4 regions of the Pseudomonas sp. 31-12 genome follow, and region 3 is predicted to be linked to each of the others. Evidence: predicted binding sites of a transcription regulator. Region 3 holds the regulator's gene; each other region holds the start of a gene.
The links. Region 3 encodes FliA, which starts transcription of late flagellar genes. Its sites were predicted from a motif close to CTAAAGTTTNNNNNNNNNNNGCCGNTAA; they were not measured.

Region 1 (3,970 bases), 1.3 Mb from region 3:
ACCCGAACGTTCGGCGGTGTTATCCACCACCCGTGCTACCTGCCCAACGGCCGTGCGCAAACGCTCGCTGGTGGTCAGCACTTCGCCAATCATTTCGCGCTGACTGCCGAGGAATCGATTGAAGCCGCGTGCCAGGTCACCCAGTTCATCGGCGCGGCTGGAATCTAACCGGTGGGTCAAATCTCCCCCGCCGCTACCGATGGCTACCAGCGCCGCTGTTACCTGACGGATCGGCCGCACCAACCCACGGGCCAGCAAAACCACTAGCAACAGACACACCAGCGCCACCGCCAGGCCAATACCGCTGCTCACCCACATGGCACGACGAGCCTCGGCATAGATCTGCGACTGTGGCACTTCGGCCACCAGGGTCCAGCCCAAGTCCCGTAACGGCAGGCTTAACGCCAGATAATCTTCGCCGTCGCGAACGAAGCTGCTGTTGGTGGCAACTTTTTGACCCATGACCGATTGTGCGGCGGTTGCGCCAATTTGCTCGGCCAGTGTGCGCTTGCCGCTGAATTGCGCCTCGGGATGAACCTGGATCAAACCGTCGGAACGCACGAGATAGACCTTGCCGCGCTCACCGAAGTTGAAATTGTGGATCAGCTCCGACAGCTCTTTCATGCTCAACCCAAGCCCGGCAACGCCCACGACTTTGCCGCCCTGCTCGACCTTCAGGTCGATGAACAGCGCCAATTCTCCGGTCGCGGTGTCATTGTCGATATTGAGGGTGCGCGGCTGGTTACTGTCGAGGAAGGTGTAGAACCAGGCGTCCTTGGGATTGGAGCGGCTGAGGGTCCGGTCCAGGCCTTTCTCAGTGAAATAGTGGTTTGAAGCGGTGCCGACAATCAGCGCGGTAAAGGCTTTGTGTTCGGCGCGGATGCCTTCCAGATACTGGACGAACGCGTCTGTCTGGCCACTGTTTTCACCCCCGGCCAGCCAGTCGCGCACCATGCTGTTGCTGGCGATGTCCTTGGCGGCGGTAAGAGGTTGAACGAGGATTCGTTCGATGTCGTTGCGCATCGCCTCGATACTCGACGGCAGTGCCTGCTCGACCAGATAGCTCTGGGCGAGACGGTTGACCACGAGGGTATAAATGCCAACCACGATCAGGATGCTGACCAGCAGGGCGGTGCCCATGCTGAGAATCAACTGCCATTGAATACTGCGTCGCCAGAACTGCATGGAGCACCCCCAAAGAATAAGAGGCTGAAACACTGCAACAGCCGTGCCGATTGTATACAACACAATGGACAATCTATTCTTTGGTTGTGCGCAAAGCCGATCAGGCCTGATTGATCGTCTTGGAGATCACTTCAACCGTGGCGCTGACTTGCTCTTGGTAACGGTCGAGTTCCTGCTTGTGCTGCTTCTGCATTTCAATCTGCTGGGAGCACAGATTCATCGCGGCCAACACCAGCAGGCGGTCACCGATCAGCGTCGGGTACTTTCTTTTGGTATCGGCCAAGGCAGCTTTCAACATCAGCGCGGCGTCCAGCAGGGTTTGCTCTTCCCCGGCCGGCGCCTTGATCGAATAGTCCTCCCCCAGGATCGAGACGACTTTTACCCCTGCGGCGCCGTGATTCATGCGCTGACCGGGCCGGCGCTGACGCGCTCAACCAGGGCCTGGATACGTGCCGCGGTGGCGCCTTGTTTCTCTTCCTGTTCCATCAGGTTCAGCTGCAGGCTTTCGTTTTCATCCTTGGCCTGGGCCAGTTCTGCGCTCAGGGTCTGATTGGTGGCGAGCAGGCTCTGGTTCTGTTGCACCAGGTCGCTGACCAGCTGTTCCAATTGGCTTAGGGATGCTTCCAACATTTTGATTTTCCAAGCATTTCAAGGGGCGCGTACGATAAAGAAAAGTCACCACGGATGCCAGGGTTATTCGGGCGCAAGACCTTGATTTTCCTGGCGGGCGACCTTCCTCGCGAGCTTTAAAGACTGTGATTGGCGGATCTGGTTCCTGCACTTCGTCGCCGGGGCCTGTCTGCGACAAAAACGCGCAGGCCCTCAAGACTTTAGTCGTATGACCGATAAGTCACTCACACGTCAGCTTCAGCGCCGCACGGGTGCGCTCACTTTGGTAAACAGCATGTCCCTTCGTAACATGAATATCGCACCGCGGGCGTTCCTCGGTTTCGCCCTGATTGGCGGTTTGATGCTGGTTCTCGGTGTGTTTGCCTTGAACCAGATGAGCAAGATTCGCGACGCCGGCGAAGACATCGCGTCCATGAGCGTGCCGAGCATCAAAAGCCTGGACGAATTTACTCAACTGACCCTGCGCCTACGGGTGCTGTCCTACCGTTTGCTGGTCAACCGCGAACCGGACGTGCAGCGGAAAACCTTCGAGCTGTTCGAACTGCGCAATCAGCAAATCCGTGACGCTCAGAAGGTCTACGAACCGCTGATCGACGGCCCGCAAGAGCGCGCCGCGTACGATCAATACGTGCAGTTGCTGGCGCAATATCGCCAGCTCGAAGACCGGATGAAGACGCTGTCGCGCAATAACCAGATCGACGAACTGAGCGCGATGCTCAACAGCGAACTGCTTTCCAACTCCGAGGCCGTCAACTCGGCCCTCGGCAAGCTGCTTGAGATCAATACGCAACAGATTGAAGCCACCGACGCCCGTGCCGGTGAGCAGTATTCGACTTCGCTCAACCTGGTGATCACCTTGCTGGTCATTGCCAGCGGCCTGACCGTGCTGTTCGCCTGGCTGCTGACCAACAGCATCACCAAGCCGATCGCCAACGCTTTGAGCGCTGCGGAAGAAATCGCCGAAGGCAACCTGACTCGCCCGATCCATGTCGATGGTGAAGACGAAACCGGCCGCTTGCTGCTGGCCATGTCGAAGATGCAGGACAAGCTGCGCGACACCCTGCAGCGGATTGCCGGCTCGGCCACGCAACTGGCTTCCGCTGCGGAAGAGCTGAACAGCGTCACCGACGAAAGCGCCCGCGGCCTGACCCAGCAGAACAACGAAATCGAACAGGCCGCCACCGCCGTCAATGAAATGACCAGCGCCGTGGAAGAAGTCGCGCGCAACGCGGTGAGCACTTCCGAGGCCTCGAAAAACGCCACCACCTCGGCCGGCGACGGTCGTGACCTGGTGCAGGAAACCGTCAGTGCCATCGAACGCATGAGCGCCGATGTGCAGAGCACCGCGACCCTGATTGGCGATCTGGCCAATGAATCCCGTGACATCGGCAAGGTGCTGGACGTAATTCGCGGCCTGGCGGACCAGACCAACCTGCTGGCCTTGAACGCCGCAATCGAAGCGGCGCGTGCCGGTGAAGCCGGGCGTGGCTTCGCGGTGGTGGCGGATGAGGTTCGTGCACTGGCGCATCGCACCCAGCAGTCGACCAGCGAAATTGAACGCATGATCGGCAGCATCCAGAGCGGTACCGAACACGCGGTGGATTCGATGCGTAACAGCACCGAACGTGCCGAATCGACCTTGAACATCGCCCGCGGTGCAGGCATGTCCCTGGACACGATCAACAGCGCCATTGTCGAGATCAACGAGCGCAACCTGGTGATTGCCAGCGCGGCTGAAGAACAGGCGCAGGTGGCCCGTGAAGTCGATCGCAACCTGGTGAACATCCGTGATTTGTCGGTGCAATCGGCGGCCGGGGCGAATCAGACGAGTGCGGCGAGCAATGAATTGTCGCGATTGGCGCTGGACCTGAACAACATGGTTGGGCGGTTCAGCCTGTAAGCAGCGACACTTTCTCTGTGGCTAAGGGATTTATCTGTGGTGAGGGGATTTATCCCCGTTCGGCGGCGAAGCCGTCGCAAGATCTGTTTGCGGTGTGTGCCTGAAAGAACGCAGGGGCCGCTCCGCAGCCCAACGGGGATAAATCCCCTCGCCACAGGATCAAGCTCAATCCGGGTGACGTTGTCGCGGCTGCAAAAGCTTTTTGACAGCATCACATTTCAACAGGTTAGAATCGCTGGCACGCAGACTGCATGG
Region 2 (3,970 bases), 2.0 Mb from region 3:
AGCCTTCCTGCATCAGCACATTGCCCTGCTCCATCGTGCTGATAGCGTTGCCGGTTTCTTGCTGGATGCTTTGAATCATCCCGGAAATTTCATCAGTAGCCTGACGCGTACGCGAAGCCAGGTTACGCACCTCGTCGGCCACCACCGCAAAACCACGACCCTGCTCACCGGCACGGGCCGCTTCGATGGCCGCGTTCAGCGCCAGCAGGTTGGTTTGATCGGCGATCGAGGTAATCACCCCGACGATGCCGCCGATTTCCTGTGAGCGCTGACCGAGGGTGTTGATCACTGTCGCGGTGCTGTTCAGGGCGCCAGCGATTTGCTCCAGCGACGAGGACGCTTCGTCCATCGACGTACGACCGATCTGGGTTTGCTGTGCGTTTTCCTGGGCCAGACGCTGGGTGTTGCCCATGTTGTCGGCGATGTTCAGGGAAGTCGCGCTGAATTCTTCCACGGCACCGGCCATGCTGGTGATTTCGCCCGACTGCTGCTCCATCCCTTCATAGGCACCACCGGACAGGCCGGACAACGCCTGAGCGCGGCTGTTGACCTCGCCCGATGCCTTGCGGATGTGCTCGACCATGGTCGACAAAGCCTGGCTCATCTGGTTGAAGGCACGAGCCAGCTGACCGATTTCGTCATTGCTCGACACGCTCAGGCGCACGCTCAAATCACCGGCGCCCAAGGCTTCTGCCTGACGCACCAGATCACCCAGCGGCGCAAGTTTGCTGCGCAACAGCCAGACTGCCGAGCCGACCGCAATCAGCATCGCCAGCAGACTGCCGATCGCCAATTGAATACCGACACTCCAGGTCACGGCGTTGATTTCGGCTTTTGGCATGCTCGCCACCACCGACCACGGGCCGCCTTCGAACGGCACGGCCACGCTGTAGAAGTCTTCGGACTTGTCGCTCCAGAAGTCACCCTTGCCTGGGTTTTTCGCCAGATCGACGATGGCCGGGACCGCTTGATCCAGCGCTTGCACGCCGGCGATCGGCACCAGCCATTTACGTTGCTCATCGAGCAGCGCCAGCGAGCCGGTCTGGCCGATGCGGAAGCGTTTGAGATTCTCGAACTGCGCGTTCTGCGCGTCGGTGTAATCGAATCCTACGAACAGCACGGCAATCACCTTGCCGCTGCTGTCGCGTACAGGCGTGTACTGCGTCATGTAGGAGCGATCGAACAGCAAGGCGCGGCCGACATAACTCTGCCCCGCCATCAAGCGCGCATAGGCCGGGTGAGCGTGATCCAGCAAGGTGCCGATGGCACGGTTGCCATCCTGCTTGGTCAGGGAAGTACTGACCCGGACGAAGTCTTCACCGCTGCGCACAAACACCGTCGCAACGCCCGCGGTCATTTGCTTGAACTCGTCCACTTCCTTGAAGTTGTTGTTCAACACTTCGCTGCCCAGGTGCAGACCCGGGGTCTGGGTGCCGGCCACGGCCACCGGCTCGTCCGGATGCACGCTCAGGCCTGCGCTGAAGCGCTTCTCGAACAGGCCGGCCAGACGTTGGGTGCTTTCACGCAACGTGCCGTGAAAGGTACTCAACTGATCGGCCAGCAACCGGGCTTCACTGGCCAGGTGTTCTTCGCGGGTGGCGAGGTTGGCGGAGTCCAGCGAACGCAGGGCGAACACGGTACTGCCAGTGATGACAATCGCCAGTATCACGGCAAGCGCAAGACCAAGCTGTGAGGCGATCCGGGCACGAGGTTGAGACATGACAGCTCCTGGCCGAGTGACCGGATCATCCTGATCACGATGCGCACTCGGCAAAAATTCAAATGGGAATTGCGACGAACCTGCACGAAGGTTCCACCTGCAGATTTTCGGCGGCAAATCTGAATACTTGAGTAATTAGCGGGGATATGGCGCAAGGCCTCTATTGCAGAGGCTCTAACGATTCAGCTCAAGCGCTCGACAGCCGGTAAATCCATGGTCCGGACCTCGCCTTGCAGGAAATCGCTGAGGCGGCGCAAACGTTCACCTCCCGGGCGGGTTTTCGGCCAGACGAGGTAATAATTCTCTCCGCTGGCGACAGCCGTCGGCCACGGCAAACTCAGGCGACCTTGAGCGACATCCTCCGCCACCATCAGCAAATCGCCCATGGACACGCCATAGCCCCGGGCAGCGGCAATCATGCCCAGCTCCAGCGTGTCGAACACCTGGCCCCCCTTGAGCGACACCTGATCGGCCAGCCCCATACGCGCCAGCCATGTTCGCCAGTCACGGCGGTCCGGTGTCGGGTGCAGCAGTTCGGTGCTCGCCAGACGCGCCACATCCCACGGCTGATCCTTCAGCAGATTTGGCGCGCCCACTGGAATCAGCTCCTCTGGAAACAACAGCGTCGCTTCCCAATCCGGCGGGAAATGGCCGTTGCTGAGGATGACGGCGCAGTCGAAGGGTTCGTGGTTGAAGTCCACGGTATCGATGTCCATCCAGGCGCTGGTCAATTGCACTTCGTTGCCCGGTTGCAAGTGCCGGAAGCGGCTGAGGCGCGCCAACAGCCAGCGCATGGTCAACGTCGACGGGGCTTTCATGCGCAGGATGTCGTCTTCGGCGCGCAAGGTATTGCAGGCGCGTTCGAGCGCGGTAAAACCTTCACGAATGCCGGGCAGGATCAGCCGCGCTGACTCGGTCAGTTGCAGGTTGCGCCCGCTGCGGTGGAACAGTCGGCAGGCAAAATGCTCTTCGAGCGTACGAATGTGTCGACTGACCGCGCTCTGGGTGATCGACAATTCTTCAGCGGCGCGGGTAAACGAGCTATGCCGCGCCGCCGCTTCGAATGCGCGCAGGGCATACAAGGGAGGAAGACGACGGGACATTCGCAAAGCTCCTATAGCGCGGTCACGCCACGTTAGCAGAAACTTGTCAGCATGAGTTTGACTCATGCTACCCATCCTTTTTATCCCTTTGTGAAAAGCCCGCAGAGCGCCGAGAATCGGCTCTCTTCTGTTTACACTGAAATCGAGGCGTGATGACCATGCAGCATCCAGCACGTACCGAACTCTGGGCCATCCTGCGGCTGGCGGGGCCGTTGATTGCCTCGCAGTTGGCGCACATGCTGATGGTCCTCACCGACACCTTGATGATGGCGCGCCTGAGTCCGGAGGCGCTGGCCGGTGGCGGCCTGGGCGCGGCGACGTATTCGTTCGTGTCGATCTTCTGCATCGGCGTGATCGCAGCGGTCGGCACCCTGGTGGCGATCCGTCAGGGCGCGGGCGATATCGTCGGCGCCGCGCGACTGACCCAGGCCGGATTGTGGCTGGCGTGGCTGATGGCGCTGGTGGCCGGTCTGTTGCTGTGGAACCTCAAGCCGGTGCTGTTGCTGTTCGGCCAGACCGAAACCAACGTCCAGGCTGCCGGGCAGTTTCTGCTGATCCTGCCGTTCGCCCTGCCCGGCTACCTGAGCTTCATGGCCCTGCGCGGTTTTACTAGCGCCATCGGCCGGGCGACGCCAGTCATGGTCATCAGCCTCGGCGGCACCGTGGCTAACTTCCTGCTCAACTATGCGTTGATCACCGGGATGTTCGGGCTGCCGAAAATGGGCCTGGTGGGCATCGGGCTGGTCACGGCGATTGTTGCCAACCTGATGGCCGTGGCGCTGGCGCTGCACATCCGTCGGCATCCGGCTTACGACGCTTATCCGCTGCGCCAGGGTCTGTCGCGTCCAAACCGTCAGTATCTGAAGGAACTGTGGCGCCTCGGGCTGCCCATCGGCGGCACTTACGCGGTTGAAGTCGGCTTGTTTGCGTTCGCCGCGCTGTGCATGGGCACCATGGGCAGTACGCAACTGGCGGCGCACCAGATCGCCCTGCAGATCGTTTCGGTGGCGTTCATGATCCCGGCGGGCATTTCCTACGCGATCACTATGCGCATCGGCCAGCATTACGGCGCCGGGCAGTTGCTGGATGCGCGCCTGGCCGGTCGGGTCGGGATCGCCTTCGGCGCGGCGGCGATGCTGGGTTTTGC
Region 3 (3,970 bases):
CGCCACCAGCCGCTTTAGCGGTTGGCGCAGCCGGCGCAGGTACGGCGGCAATGGCCGATTCCAGCGCCTCTACCGCAAAGTTGCCCTTGCCGTGCAACTGGTCGAGCAATGCTTCGAATTCGTCGTCGGTGATGTCGGAGCTGTCGCCTGCCGCTTTCGGGGCAGCCGGTGCAGCGGGCGCTGCCACTGCGTCGACAGCGAACTGGCCTTTGCCGTGCAATTGATCGAGCAACGACTCGAACTCGGCATCGGTGATTTCGTCGCTGGCCGCGGAATCCGCAGCAGCCACTGGAGCAGCTGCCGGTGCTTCGGCTTGAGCCTTGACGGCGTTCAGCGAGTCCAGCAGTTGCTCGAATTCGTTATCGGTGATGTCGCCCGATTCTTCAGCGGCCGGTGCTTCGACCACTTCAGCCACCGGTGCGGCTTCATCAGCCGTTTGCGGCTCGGCCAGACGGGCCAGTGCCGCGAGCAATTCAGGCGTGGCAGCCGTGATAGGGCTGCGTTCGCGCACTTCGGTGAACATGCTGTTCACCGCGTCCAGCGCTTCGAGAACCACGTCCATCAGTTCCGAGTCGACGCGACGTTCACCCTTGCGCAGGATGTCGAACACGTTCTCGGCGATGTGACAGCACTCCACCAGCTCGTTGAGCTGGAGGAAGCCGGCGCCCCCTTTTACAGTGTGAAAACCGCGAAAAATTGCATTGAGCAAATCCGCATCATCCGGTCGGCTTTCCAGCTCGACCAGCTGTTCGGACAGTTGCTCTAGAATCTCGCCGGCCTCAACCAGGAAATCCTGAAGGATCTCTTCATCGGCGCCGAAGCTCATTAAGGGGGTGCTCCTGAGGTCTAAAAACCTAAAAAACCTAAAATGCTAAAACTCTAAAATCCTAGGCTGGATAACAAATCGTCCACATCGTCCTGACCGGACACAACGTCTTCTCTTTTATCGGCATGAATCTGCGGACCTTCACCCTGAGAGAGATGTTTTTGCGGATCTTTTTCAGCGAGCATCGCATCACGGTCATGTTCGATACCCGCAAAGCGGTCTACCTGACTGGCCATGAGCACGAGTTTGAGCAGGTTGCTTTCAACTTCGGTGACCAACTGGGTCACGCGCTTGATCACTTGACCGGTGAGGTCCTGGTAATCCTGGGCCAGCAGAATGTCGTTAAGGTTGCTCGACACCGTGCGATTGTCCTCGCTGCTGCGCGTCAGGAAACCGTCGACCCGCCGGGCCAGCTCGCGGAACTCTTCAGCCCCGACTTCGCGACGCATGAACCGACCCCAATCCGTGCTCAACGACTGGGCTTCTTCGCTCAGGCTGTTGATCAGCGGCGTGGCGTTTTCCACCAGGTCCATGGTGCGGTTGGCGGCGGCCTCGGTCAGCTTGACCACATACCCCAGGCGCTCGGTGGCGTCCGTGATCTGCGACACTTCCTCGGCTTGCGGCATGTTCGGGTCAATCTGGAAATTGACGATCGCGCTATGCAGCTCGCGAGTGAGCTTGCCCACTTCCTGATACAGGCCGCGGTCACGGGTCTGATTGAGCTCATGGATCAGTTGCACCGCGTCGCCGAACCTGCCCTTTTCAAGGCTGTTGACCAATTCGACCGCGTGTTTTTTCAGGGTCGATTCAAAATCGCCCTGTGAAGATTCGTTATTGTCCATAGCTCCCCCGGTGACGCAGTGCTCAACCGATGCGTTCGAAAATCTTTTCGATTTTGTCTTTCAACGCCTGGGCCGTGAAGGGTTTGACCACATAGCCGTTAACACCGGCCTGGGCCGCTTCGATGATCTGCTCGCGCTTGGCTTCAGCGGTGACCATCAGCACTGGCAGGTGCTTGAGCTTTTCATCCGCGCGCACGTGGCGCAGCAGATCGATGCCGGTCATGCCAGGCATGTTCCAGTCCGTTACCAGAAAGTCGATGCTGCCGCTGTTGAGGACCGGGATCGCAGTGATGCCATCGTCAGCCTCGACCGTGTTGGTGAACCCAAGGTCACGCAACAGGTTTTTTATGATCCGCCGCATCGTTGAGAAGTCATCAACGATGAGGATTTTCATGTTCTTGTCCAATTCGACCTCCAAGCAGTCTTAAACGCGCCCAGCACCTGGACACGCCATTTCAATCAATCCGGCAATGCACTCGATGACTGTCTGGAGCACAACAGATCGCGACCGATGCAGTTCAACACTCCACCGGTCTCGTTCGCAGTGTCCCCACACTGCCTTCAGCGCGCTCGCCACTCCCCCAAACGCCCCCGCAAACGGGCCGCGCACTGGCTATGTAACTGGCTGACCCGCGATTCGCTGACCCCCAGGACCTCACCGATTTCCTTGAGGTTCAGCTCTTCGTCGTAGTACAGCGCCAACACCAGTCGCTCACGCTCCGGCAAATTGGCAATCGCGTCCGCCAGCGCTGCCTGGAAGCGTTCATCTTCCAGATCGCGTGACGGCTCCAGATGTGCACTCGCGCCATCCTCGTGCAGCCCTTCGTGTTCGCCGTCCTGCAACAGATCGTCGAAACTGAATAACCGGCTGCCCAGGGTGTCGTTCAAAATCCCGTAATAATCATCGAGACTCAATTGGAGTTCGGCCGCAACCTCATGATCTTTAGCGTCACGACCGGTTTTAGCTTCAATCGAGCGAATTGCGTCGCTGACCATCCGGGTATTGCGGTGGACCGAACGTGGCGCCCAGTCCCCCTTGCGTACTTCATCGAGCATCGCGCCACGGATTCGAATGCCCGCGTACGTCTCGAAACTCGCGCCTTTGCTGGCGTCATATTTGGTCGATACTTCAAGCAGGCCGATCATCCCGGCCTGGATCAGGTCTTCAACCTGAACACTGGCCGGCAGACGGGCCAGCAAGTGGTAAGCAATGCGTTTGACCAGTGGCGCGTAACGCTCGATCAGCTCGTACTGCGCGTCACGTGCCGACTTCTTGTAGAGGTTGTAGCCACTGGCTGTCATAGGACGGGTCCTGCGGTCTGTTGCACGAGGCGCTCGACGAAAAACTCCAGGTGCCCACGCGGGTTGGCAGGTAACGGCCAGGTGTCGACCTTCTGCGCGATTGCCTTGAACGCCAGGGCGCACTTGGAACGCGGGAAGGCTTCGTAGACGGCGCGCTGCTTCTGCACAGCCTTGCGCACGCTTTCGTCGTAAGGCACCGCGCCAACGTATTGTAGGGCGACGTCGAGGAAGCGGTCCGTGACCTTGGTCAACTTGGCGAACAGGTTGCGACCTTCCTGCGGGCTCTGGGCCATATTGGCCAGGACGCGGAAACGGTTCATGCCGTAATCGCGGTTCAGCAGTTTGATCAGCGCGTAGGCATCCGTGATCGAGGTCGGCTCGTCGCAGACCACCAGCAAGACTTCCTGCGCTGCGCGAACGAAACTGACTACCGAGTCACCAATACCCGCAGCGGTGTCGATCACCAAGACGTCGAGGTTGTCGCCGATATCGCTGAAGGCCTGGATCAGGCCGGCGTGTTGGGCCGGGCTCAAATGAACCATGCTCTGTGTGCCGGACGCGGCCGGGACGATGCGGATACCGCCGGGGCCTTGCAACAGAACGTCGCGCAGCTCACAGCGGCCTTCGATCACGTCGGCCAGGGTACGTTTGGGTGTCAGCCCTAGCAGGACGTCGACGTTCGCCAGCCCCAGATCGGCGTCCAGCAGCATGACGCGCCGGCCGAGCTCAGCTAGAGCCAGGGACAAGTTCACTGACACGTTAGTCTTCCCGACGCCACCTTTGCCGCCGGTCACCGCGATCACCTGTACGGGATGCATGCTGCCCATGTTATTTCTTTACCTTGTCTTGCATAGACGGAGGCCACATTACTGGCTGCGCGTTCATCAACTGAACAATGCATGGCAGACCATCGATGTAGGTACAAAAACTGTTCATTAGTACCTCAGCCAACCTGCCTGGTCGGGCTGTGGTAAATATCAGCGAACATGTCAGCCATGGC
Region 4 (3,970 bases), 1.2 Mb from region 3:
GAGTGCCTTTTCAATGCACTGCGCGGTTTTGCCAAAGGCTTGCACGGTAATTTCCGAAAAGGGCCCGCCGCCCTGATCCGCTACAACAACCATGATCACCCGACCATTATTGACCAGTGAGCGCAGCAGCAAGTGTTCACCACGAAACTGCGCGCGCAGGCTGGCAGGTAACAAGGCCGAGAACTGGGCGTTGTTGGCCGGGGTCAGTCGCACCTGGGCCTGTTGCGAGAGCAACCGTTGCAGCACAGTGCTTTGACTGACCACCAGGTTCAACCCCGCCGCTTCCTTCGCCAGTCCGGCGGTTTGATGCGCTCGCAAATTGGCGTGGGTGCGGTCGGCCATCAAAATCATCACTCGCCGCATGCCGCAGGCGACCAGCGCGTCCCGGGCCGAGGTGGTCAAGTGCATCGCATTGGTGAAGCGGCTCGGCTCGACCAGCAGTTCGGCACATTGTTTGCGCCACGCTGTCAGGTCTTCGGTGGTTGGCGCCGGAGCGGGCAGCAACCCGGCGTGAATGCGGTTCATGCCCGATGGCCAGATCAGCGAGACGGCGGGGTGCCAGATGTCCGGCATTGCATGTTGGCGTGCGCTGTTGGCAGCCTGTTGGTGCAATTGCTGCTGCACGTCACTCATCGGCATTTGCAGGTAAAGGCTGGTCAGGTATTGCCAGCGCTCACTGTGCGGACTGTCCCAGGCCTGTTGCGCCGACAGTGCCAGCCCGTTGGCCAGCAGCACGGTATTGGCGGGCTGATTGAGCCAGCGACGCAGGGTCGGATCGTCATCGAGGCGGTTTTGCTGGCGCAGAGGGTGCTCGCTGTCGCGGGCAATGCGCAGGACTTTCACCAGTTCGCGCTGCTCGTTGAGCAGCAGTCGATAACCTTGCTGCACCCAGATCGGCAGGCGCCAGACATCCACCAGCGCCTGGCAGATGTCCAGCAGGCGAACGCCGAACAGATCCTTTTCGACTTTGCGCGCTGACTCGCCTTTATGAATGACCCGCAGCTCCCACTCTTCGAGCAATTGCGGATGAGTCAACGCCATCGGCCACAGCGGCGAGAGAAACAACAGGCTGCCCCAATGGATGTCCTGCCAGAGCCGCGCCAGGCGACCGGCGAAAAAGCCGTTGGCCTGTTGGGTTGCATGCTGGCTGATCAGCTGCAGCTGACGCAGCGCCACGGGTATCTGTGATTGGGGTTCGGCAGGCAGCCGGGCGAGCAATTCTTCGGTGCGTTTCAACCCGAGGCGATTGATCGCCACCTCAAGGTTTTCCGCCGGTTCGGTCATGCTGCCATGGGTATGGCGGTTGGCTTCGCGAATCACACTCAAGGCCAGGGCCGGGCTGTCCTGCAACAATTCGGCGATGTTGCGAAGCGAGCTGCGGTTATCGGCGAGGGCCTTGCAGACACGGTCATGACTGTCTTGCGGAACCGGCAGGCGCACGCCATCGAGAAGCTTTACCCAGCCTTCAAGCGTGGTCGGTTTTGGGGTTGTGAGGTTCGTTTCGTTAGCCATGGTTGGACGTGATCATCGTCTGCATTACCTATGCCCAGAGAGGGCTAAATTAGCTTTTCGCTTGAACTGGCTATAGTCTGGCGCAGTTTTGCCGATAAGTAGAAGAAGAGATTTTTTAACTTCCGAATATGACCTTGAACCCGACTCAGTAAGTGCTCTCCTACCTATGGCTAAAATAATCGGCATCATCGTCGTATTCGCGAGCGTGCTCGGCGGATACGTGCTCTCCCACGGCAAGATTGCCGCCCTGATTCAACCTTTCGAGGTGATGATTATCGGTGGTGCGGCCCTCGGTGCATTCCTGCAGGCCAACCCAGGTCACATGTTCAAACTCGTTCTCAAGAAAGCCCTGGGAATGTTCAGTTCGCGGTTCAACCACACGTTCTATCTGGAAGTGCTGGGCCTGATCTACGAGATCCTCAACAAGAGCCGCCGCGAAGGCATGATGGCGATCGAAGGCGACATCGAAGACGCCGCCGCGAGCCCGATCTTCGCCAAGTACCCGGCGGTCCTGAAAGATGAGCGCATGACCGCGTACATCTGCGATTACCTGCGCATCATGTCCTCCGGCAACATGGCTCCCCACGAGCTCGAAGGCCTGTTCGACATGGAGCTGACCAGCCTCAAGGAAGATCTGGATCATCCTTCCCATGCGGTAAACGGCATCGCCGACGCCATGCCCGGTTTCGGTATCGTCGCGGCCGTATTGGGTATCGTGGTGACCATGGCCTCCCTGGGTGAAAGCGACCAGAAAATGATCGGCCTGCACGTGGGTGCCGCACTGGTGGGTACCTTCTTCGGTATTCTCGCCGCCTACGGTTTCTTTGGCCCGCTGGCCCATGCCCTGGCCCACGATGCCAAGGAAGAGCTGAACGTCTACGAAGCCATCAAGGCCTCGCTGGTGGCTTCGGCTTCCGGCATGCCGCCATCGCTGGCGGTGGAATTCGGCCGCAAGGTTCTGTACCCGGCGCACCGTCCTAGCTTCGCTGAGCTGGAACAAGCGGTTCGCGGTCGCTAAGTCATGGAAAATAACCAGCCGATAATCATCAAGCGCGTAAAAAAATACGCGGCCGGGCATCACGGGGGCTCCTGGAAAATCGCCTTCGCTGACTTCGCGACGGCGATGATGGCGTTCTTCCTGGTGCTGTGGCTGCTGTCCACCGCCACGCCGGAACAGAAGATTGCCATCGCCGGTTATTTCAAGGACCCGGTCGGCTTCACCGAAAGTGGCACACCGTACATCATCGATCTGGGTGGTTCCCCGACCCTGGCGCCGGAGAGCACCCTCAACCCAGAGGTGAAGTCTCAGCCGCAGCCCGACCGTGTCACCGTCGACACCGAGCAGGTCGAAGGCATGGCCGAACAGGTCGAGAAAGAACGCCTGGAACTGTTGCTGCAAGAGTTGCAGAACAAGGTCGATGAAAACCCGCAGCTGCAGAAATTCAAGGACCAGATCCTGTTCGAGATCACTCAGGACGGCTTGCGCATCCAGATCATGGACGCGGAAAACCGGCCGATGTTCGATTCCGGCAGTGCACGCCTGAAACCGTATTTCGAAGATATCCTGCTGGCCATGGCCGACACCATCAAAGCGGTGCCGAACAAGATCAGCATCAGCGGCCATACCGATGCCAAACCGTACTCGGGCACCGGCGATTTCGGCAACTGGGAACTCTCGGCCAACCGTGCCAACGCCGCCCGCCGCGCGCTGGTCGCCGGCAGCTATCCGGATCAGCAAGTGGCGCGGGTGGTCGGTTACGCCTCGTCGGCGCTGTTCGACCGCGATAACCCGTTCAACCCGGTCAACCGCCGGATCGACATCGTGGTGCTGACCAAAAAAGCCCAGCGCGCCATCGAAGGTTCGCAAGGCGCTGAACCGGCACCTGCGCCAACGCAAGGGCAGGGCGGTCCGGGCGAAGTGCCGGCCACGCCGGTTGATCCGAATGCATTGCCGGCGGATAAACAACCGCTGCCGGCCCATGAGCTTCGCGAGCGATTGAACATCTTCGAAGACCCGGCACCGAAACCGGTGGAACCGGCGAAGCAGTGACCTACGACAATTAAGCCGACAGAGATGTCGGCTTTTTTGTGCGGCTTTCACAGGTTTGGACGTCACTGCATTTTTAGCGTGGGCATGGTCCCTGTGGGAGCGAGCCTGCTCGCGAAGGCTTTGTGTCAGGCGACGGGGGGAAGGCGGTGTACATATCCATTTCTGCGGTAACGGCCGCCTATGGTTTCGCTCTTACAGCGAGTCACTTGGAAAAGCCCCAAGTAACCAAGGGCTCTTGCCCCTGACGTTCGGTGCCTCGCTATGGCTCGGCATGCCCTCGCTCCGGTCCTGCTCCGTGGGCCCGCCGCCATCGGCCATCCATGGCCGGGGGCGGCTAACCCGGCATCCATGCCGGGTTGCCCACTGCGCAGAACCTCCACTCGGCCTCTCGAGGGGGCGTGCAACGCA

Region 1: a site for FliA is predicted at 2,007-2,034, ahead of DJ564_RS03255 (methyl-accepting chemotaxis protein). Genes of this name have one in related genera too.
Region 2: a site for FliA is predicted at 1,825-1,852, ahead of DJ564_RS31885 (methyl-accepting chemotaxis protein). Genes of this name have one in related genera too.
Region 4: a site for FliA is predicted at 1,583-1,610, ahead of motA (flagellar motor stator protein MotA). Genes of this name have one in related genera too.

What each region holds. Positions count from the first base shown of each region.
Region 1 is NZ_CP029482.1:694,208-698,177, reverse strand. Features, by position in the region: partial or broken gene DJ564_RS32710 (cache domain-containing protein) at 115-1,140, opposite strand; gene DJ564_RS03265 (cell division protein ZapA) at 1,286-1,588, opposite strand; gene DJ564_RS03260 (hypothetical protein) at 1,585-1,815, opposite strand; gene DJ564_RS03255 (methyl-accepting chemotaxis protein) at 2,090-3,715, shown strand.
Region 2 is NZ_CP029482.1:6,723,826-6,727,795, forward strand. Features, by position in the region: gene DJ564_RS31885 (methyl-accepting chemotaxis protein) at 1-1,720, opposite strand, end outside; gene DJ564_RS31895 (LysR substrate-binding domain-containing protein) at 1,903-2,823, opposite strand; gene DJ564_RS31900 (NorM family multidrug efflux MATE transporter) at 2,982-3,970, shown strand, end outside.
Region 3 is NZ_CP029482.1:2,009,836-2,013,805, reverse strand. Features, by position in the region: gene DJ564_RS09310 (chemotaxis protein CheA) at 1-826, opposite strand, end outside; gene DJ564_RS09305 (protein phosphatase CheZ) at 880-1,668, opposite strand; gene DJ564_RS09300 (chemotaxis response regulator CheY) at 1,691-2,062, opposite strand; gene fliA (RNA polymerase sigma factor FliA) at 2,230-2,970, opposite strand; gene fleN (flagellar synthesis regulator FleN) at 2,967-3,797, opposite strand; gene flhF (flagellar biosynthesis protein FlhF) at 3,914-3,970, opposite strand, start outside.
Region 4 is NZ_CP029482.1:786,062-790,031, forward strand. Features, by position in the region: gene DJ564_RS03600 (HDOD domain-containing protein) at 1-1,512, opposite strand, end outside; gene motA (flagellar motor stator protein MotA) at 1,679-2,530, shown strand; gene motB (flagellar motor protein MotB) at 2,534-3,562, shown strand.